Regions from separate parts of the Nocardioides cavernaquae genome, predicted to be linked through region 3. Evidence: predicted binding sites of a transcription regulator. Region 3 holds the regulator's gene; each other region holds the start of a gene.

Region 1 (2,261 bases), 1.2 Mb from region 3:
GAGGATCTTCTTCTCCAGCTCGTTGGCCAGGTCCGGGTTGTCCTTGAGGAAGTTGCGGGCGTTTTCCTTGCCCTGGCCCAGCTGGTCGCCCTCGTAGGTGTACCAAGCACCGGCCTTGCGGACCAGGCCCGCCTCGACACCGACGTCGATCAGGCCACCCTCGCGGGAGATGCCCTTGCCGTACATGATGTCGAACTCGGCCTGCTTGAACGGCGGAGCCACCTTGTTCTTCACGACCTTGACGCGGGTGCGGTTGCCGACCATGTCGGTGCCGTCCTTGAGCGTCTCGATGCGGCGCACGTCGAGGCGGACCGAGGAGTAGAACTTCAGCGCGCGACCACCGGTCGTGGTCTCCGGCGAGCCGAACATGACGCCGATCTTCTCGCGCAGCTGGTTGATGAAGATCGCGGTGGTCTGCGAGTTGTTGAGCGCGCCGGTCATCTTGCGGAGCGCCTGCGACATGAGTCGGGCCTGCAGACCGACGTGGCTGTCACCCATCTCGCCCTCGATCTCGGCGCGGGGCACGAGCGCCGCCACGGAGTCGATGACGATCAGCGAGAGCGCACCGGAGCGGATCAACATGTCCGCGATCTCGAGCGCCTGCTCACCGGAGTCGGGCTGGGAGACCAGCAGGGCGTCGGTGTCGACACCGAGCGCCTTGGCGTAGTCGGGGTCGAGCGCGTGCTCGGCGTCGATGAACGCGACGACGCCGCCGGCGGCCTGGGCGCTGGCCACCGCGTGCAGGGCGACCGTCGTCTTTCCGGAGGACTCCGGGCCGTAGATCTCGACGACACGGCCACGCGGCAGGCCACCGAGGCCGAGCGCCACGTCCAGCGCGATGGAGCCGGTCGGGATCACCTCGAGCGGGGCTCGCGTGTCGTCGCCCAGTCGCATGACCGAGCCCTTGCCGAACTGCTTCTCGATGTTTGCGAGCGCTGCATCGAGCGCCTTCTCGCGATCTCCAGCCATGGTGATGTCCTTGTCGTGTCGTCGTTTGTGGGTACATCGGCGACGTTAGGGCGAGCCACCGACAGCGCCTGATCAGCACCGTCGACACCTGTGGAAAACCTCGCCGGACGTCGTACCCGTAAGCACAAACCTAGCCGAACACCTGTTCGATCGGGGCATCCGACACCCCGCGTGTCGCCACCGCTTTCCACGGGCCGGACGGCACCGTAGCGGCTGTGCAACGCGGGCGTAACAGAACAGGCTTAACGTCGACTCGCATGACGGGCACCACCACACCCTCCCCGCGACGACGCGAGCGTTCGCCGGCGCCACGGAGGCGATCTGCGTTCGCGGCACAGCTGGTGAACAGCGCTCCGAGCGGCGTCGCGCCACGCGTCCTCGACGACCTGAGGCGGGCCATCCTCTCCGGGCAGGAGCCTCCCGGCACGCTGATCCCGATCGACGCCGTCGCGGAGTTCTTCGGGGTCAGCCACATCCCGGTCCGCGAGGCGCTCAAGATGCTGACCAGCGAGGGGCTCGTCGAACACGTCCCGCACATCGGCTACAGCGTGGCGAAGCTGACCTTTGCGGAGTTCAGGGAGCTCTACGAAGTGCGCGAGGCCCTCGAGGCCGCGGCCCTGCGTGCCGCCGTGCTCAACGCGTCGACGGAGGATGACGACGTCGTGCGGGCGTCGCACGCGGCACTCACCGTGGCCGCAGCGACGAAGGACGCCTCCGCCTACCACGAGGAGTCGCGCCGGTTCCACATGGCGCTGATCGCTCCCGCCGGCATGCAGCGACTGGCCCACATGTACGAAGCCGCGTGGAACATGACCGAGGCGGTCCGCCCCATGGCGCGCGTGGCGGAGGACGACCGGCTGATGCTGTGCAGCGAGCACGACCACCTGCTCGATGCCTTCCTGGCCCGCGACGGGGACCGGCTGGCTGCCGAGTCGGCGCAGCACTTCGAGCACCTCAAGCTGGCTCTCCAGGCCTTCGCCAGCGAGCCCGAGGTCTTCCGCCCCGGCCATATATCTTTCCCGTGACGGGTGCGTGATCCGGAACCACGAGGACCGAAACACGAGATTCCTAGCGTCATCGGCATCAACTGCGACGACTAAGGAGCACCCCATGGAGCCCACCCAGCCCGACATCGTCGAGGCCGCCGGCTATCCGCCGGGCCGCGGCGTAGGAAAGCGCGACTACGACCCCCGACTCTCCAACGAAGACCTCGACCCACTGCCCGAGCAGACCTGGGGCTGGTACAACATCTTCGCCTTCTGGATGTCCGACGTGCACAGCGTCGGTGGCTA
Region 2 (2,261 bases), 1.5 Mb from region 3:
GCAGGTACTCCGGTCTTTCGGCGACCGCTTGCTCGAGCTCGAGGAGCGCGTCAGCTGCCCCGACCTCGGCGTCGAGGACGGCGCCAGGAACCAGATCGGTGAAGACCCGCACCGCATGCTGAGCGGTCACCGCGAACCCAGCCGCGTCGAGCAGCGCGACGATCTCGGCAGCCGTCCAGCGGCGCCCGGTGCCACGCCCTCGCGCCGGCACCTCACCCGGACCACCGTCGAGGAGGGTCAGCGCCTGGCCGAAGTGGCCGGCCATCGCGCGGCCAGGACGGCGCATGGCGCTGCGCGACGAGCAGGCTGAGCGTGCCGCCCGGTCGCAGGACGGTGGCGATGGTCGCCAACGCGGCAGCCGGGTCATCGCTGACCTCCAGCACCCCGTGGCACAGCACGACATCGACACTGGCGCCCGGCACGAGCTCCAGCAACGTGGAGAGGTCGCCCTGCTGGGCAGTCACCCGCTCCGCAACGCCTTGCTCCTGCGCGCGTCGGCCAAGTGCGGCCAAGGCGTCCGGGCTCGGGTCGACCACGCGAACGTGATGCCCCAGCTCGGCGACCCGGACAGCGAAGCCACCCGTGCCACCGCCGATGTCGAGCACCGTTGCTCCGGGCTGGCCTGCCAGAACGGCGTCGAGAGCGTTCCACACCACTGTCGTGCGTGCGGCCGCACGGCGTTCGCCGGGTCGCTCGCGCTCGCTGCCTGCCACTCCACCGGTGCCTGCCATGGATCCCACCCTAGTAGGACAGAGATCAGGCGCCCGCGCGAAGCGCGGCCGGAACACGATCTCCTCCTCGACCGGCAGGTGCGGCGCCAGGCCCAGCGCCTGCTCGATCACGGAGAGGAAGCGGTCTGCGTCACGCACGAGGTCGTCCGCATCCCGCTCGGACACCGCACGACGCGAACCCGCCTCGGCTGCCGCGCGCTTGGACGCACCCGCGGCGAAGAACGCGGACCACTCCGTCAGCTCGGGCGCCACCTCCGCGAGCAGGACCCAGGCGTTCTTCTGGCGCCGGCGCTTGGGGTCCGGGTGGGCCCGGGCGGCGAGCAGTGCCGCCGCGGCGCGCAACGCAGCGACATGGGCGTGGGCGTAGCGGGTCGGGACGTCACTCGTCGTGATCGCTTCACGCAGCGACTCGGCAGCGCGCTCGAGGTAGGCGTGCGTCGTCGCGGGCAACAGCATCATCGGGAATCTCCTTCGGTCGTCGACCCGCCTGATCGAACAGTTGTTCGAACAAGAGGAACGCTACACCTGCCCTCCGACAACAGGACAACCTCGACCGCGTGCCCTGGGGAAAACTGGTCCGACTAGGGTCGAGGGCATGGACGAGCACCCCTCGATCACGAGTTTTCGCGCTGAACTGGAGCGTCTCGGCGGCACCGGCGAGGTGATCGTCCTCCCCGAATCCGCGCACACGGCAGCCCTGGCCGCCGCCGCGCTCGGCTGCGAGGTCGGTGCCATCGCGAACAGCCTGCTGTTCTCCAGCGACAACGAGCCCGTCCTGGTCCTCACCAGTGGCGCACACCGGGTGGACACGACCGCGACGGCCGCGCGCATCGCCGTACCGAAGCTGAAGCGGGCTGACGCCGACTTCGTCCGCAACCACACCGGGCAGGTGATCGGCGGCGTGTCCCCCATCGCGCACCCCAGCCCGATCCCGACCTGGGTCGACATCTGGCTGCAGAAGCATCCCGTCCTGTGGGCAGCGGCCGGACACCCGTCGGCGGTCTTCTCCACGACCTACGACGAGCTCCTCCGCCTGACCGGCGGCACCGCGATCGAGGTGGACTGAATGATCGAGATCTGGCTCAACCCTGCCTGCTCCAAGTGCCGCACGGCCGTCAGCGAGCTCGACGCCACCGGCGCGGACTACACCGTCCGGCGCTATCTCGACGAGCCGCCGACCGCCGCCGAGCTCGAGGATGTCCTTGCCCGCCTGGGCGTGGACCCGTGGCACATCGCGAGGACGGGCGACGCGAAGGGGCTCGGCGTGACGCTCCCACCCAGGGACGAGGCGCACCGCGGCGACTGGCTGGCGCTGATGGTGCACAACCCGCGCCTGATCCAGCGCCCGATCATCACCGCAGGCGACGGCACGACCGTGGTCGGGCGCGACGCCGAAAGCCTGGCAAAGGTCATCGCCGCAGGCTGAGCCGCCCGTTAGATTCAGCGCGTGGAAAGTCTTGCGCTCGTCTTCTCCAGCGGCTGGGCCAGCGGCGTCAACAGCTACCTCGTTCTCCTCGTGCTGGGGCTCGC
Region 3 (2,261 bases):
ATCATGCCGGGGCGGACATTCGTCCGGTCGATGTACGCCGATGCGAGCTCTGGCAGGACCAGGTCGCCCTTCGTGTACGGGTTCTGGAACTGGTTGACGTCCACCGCCAGCCCGTAGGCGTGCTGGCTGAAGTGGGTTGATCCGACGGAGGGCCGGCACACGAAGGCGCTGGTGTTGTTGCCGTCTCCGGTGGGGGCGGCGTCGAGCTCGTCGCGCCGGGTCACCCGCATCTCCTCGAGCGGGAACTTGGCGCGCCAGAGCTGCCGAAAGACCTTGACCATGTCCTGTGCCACGTCGGCGTTGACCAGCAGCTCGCCGGTGTGGCGTGCGCCGTCGAACCCGCGGAAGGCGAGCTGCACCCAGGCCAGGTCGCTCGCCGAGACGGGGCAGCCCTCCACCCAGGTCGAGCGTGCGATCACGTCGGCGGGGGCCGGACTGACGACGTGCGAGGCGAACCCGTCCCCGGGGAGCATCGGCAACGTGTCGGGCAGTGTGAAGCGGCGATTGCGCAGGACCCGTGGCGTTGCCTGGATCTCCCCGAAGCCGTCGGCGGTCTCCGGCAGGGGCCGCTTCCCGAGCCAGGCGGGCGCGACAGTGCCCGGCGCAGGCGGTGCGGGTGCCGATGGCGCTGCCGGTCCGGTCGGTGACGGAGTCGGAGCAGCAGGTGCGCTCGGCGTACCTCCCGTAGCGGGTGCTCCCGGAGATGCGGGCGCGGGCGGCGGCCCGTCCTCGCGGAGCAGCGGCTCGCACGCGGACAGCGCGGCGCTCAAGGCCAGCGCCGCACACGTGAGGCGGACGGCTCCGAAATGCGAACGACGGGTCACGTCGGCCAGCGTAGGCCTCCGTGACCCGTCGTCCTCCCGACGGTGGGGGAAAATCAGACCCGGCGAAGCACCGCGGTCACGATGCCCAGGATCGAGGCGTGGGTGCCGTCGATGGGGTCGTAGGCCTCGTTGTGGGGGAGCAGCCACACGTGGCCGTCCTTCTTCTGGAACGTCTTCACCGTCGCCTCGCCGTCGAGCAGCGCCGCGACCATGTCGCCGTTGTTGGCGGTCGGCTGCTGGCGGATCACGACGTAGTCACCGCTGCAGATCGCCGCGTCGATCATCGAGTCACCCGAGACCTCGAGCAGGAAGAGCGTGCCGTCGCCGACCAGGCTCCGCGGCAGCGGGAAGACCTCCTCGATGCGCTCCTCGGCGAGGATCGGGCCGCCCGCCGCGATCCGCCCCACGATCGGCACGTAGGTCGCTGCAGGCATCGAGTCGCCGATGCCGGTCTCGTCGTACGACGTCTCGTCGGCCGCGCCGATCGAGCGCCGCGCCGCGAGCACCTCGGGCAGGAACACCTCGAGCGCGCGCGGACGGTTGGGGTCACGCTTGATGAAGCCCTTCTGCTCGAGCACCTTCAGCTGGTGGGACACCGAGCTGGAGCTGGTCAGCCCGACCAGGTCGCCGATCTCGCGCATGCTCGGCGGGTAGCCACGGTCCTCGAGGGAGTCGCGGATGACGTTGAGGATGCGCTGCTGACGCGGAGTCAGCCCGGTCGCATCCGGTGGGCCGTCGGGGAACTCGGAGACCTTGTGCGGAGGAGTCGCCATCGTCGTGTGCCTTACGTCGTGGGCTGGGCGGGTGTCTCCAACGTATCCGGATTCACGCGGGTGTTCAAACACCTGTTCGAACGGCGTGTCGGGGCGGGGTGGGGATCTTGGGCTGCGTTGGGTGTGGCTGGGGCGGCTCCTGCGCGGCAACGCCGTCGCTGTCGGCGCGGCAGACTCAGCCGCCCACTCGCGCGCTCTGGCCGCAGCCGACTTTTACGCTCCGTGCGCCGTCGCGCATCCGCCGCGCGCCGGCGACCCAGCCCGCCCGCGTCCCCGCCACCGTGTGCCGCAGCCGCCCCGGCCATCCAACGAAGCGCCGTGTCGACGGAAAATGCGAAACGGGGGCGGAGCCCAAGTGGACTCCGCCCCCGTGTCTTCCCCATCTCACGCACCGGGGTCGAAGCGGCGCGCAAGAACTTGCCGCGGCGGAGTCACCAGCGCCCCGCCGCGCGTCTGTGTCAGCCGACCGGAACGAAGAGCTCCTGGCCGGCGTAGAGCATCGGCTCGTCGAGGGCGTTGAGCTTCTCGATGGAGTCGATCATGGCGCGGACCTCGCCGTCGTCGGCGCGGTCGGCCGCGATCTGCCAGAGCGTCTGGCCGGGGGTGACCACGATGCGCTCGGTGGCGAGCGGGGCGCCGCCCTGCTCGGAGTTGGCGCTGGACC

The links. The regulator LexA, encoded in region 3, represses DNA repair genes until DNA is damaged. The targets are predictions, from matches to a motif close to TCGAACANNTGTTCGA.
Region 1: recA (recombinase RecA) is a predicted target of LexA. The motif match lies at 1,104-1,119, and genes of this name have one in related genera.
Region 2: D4739_RS17270 (SAV_6107 family HEPN domain-containing protein) is a predicted target of LexA. The motif match lies at 1,223-1,238, and genes of this name have one in related genera.

What each region holds. Positions count from the first base shown of each region.
Region 1 is NZ_QYRP01000002.1:3,224,294-3,226,554, forward strand. It holds gene recA (recombinase RecA) at 1-975, opposite strand, end outside; gene D4739_RS15560 (GntR family transcriptional regulator) at 1,227-1,994, shown strand; gene D4739_RS15565 (NCS1 family nucleobase:cation symporter-1) at 2,080-2,261, shown strand, end outside.
Region 2 is NZ_QYRP01000002.1:3,446,600-3,448,860, forward strand. It holds gene D4739_RS17265 (class I SAM-dependent methyltransferase) at 1-265, opposite strand, end outside; gene D4739_RS17270 (SAV_6107 family HEPN domain-containing protein) at 213-1,190, opposite strand; gene D4739_RS16605 (YbaK/EbsC family protein) at 1,327-1,797, shown strand; gene D4739_RS16610 (ArsC/Spx/MgsR family protein) at 1,798-2,157, shown strand; gene D4739_RS16615 (DUF4126 domain-containing protein) at 2,179-2,261, shown strand, end outside.
Region 3 is NZ_QYRP01000002.1:1,981,080-1,983,340, forward strand. It holds gene D4739_RS09655 (M15 family metallopeptidase) at 1-824, opposite strand, end outside; gene lexA (transcriptional repressor LexA) at 878-1,597, opposite strand; gene D4739_RS09665 (LysM peptidoglycan-binding domain-containing protein) at 2,056-2,261, opposite strand, start outside.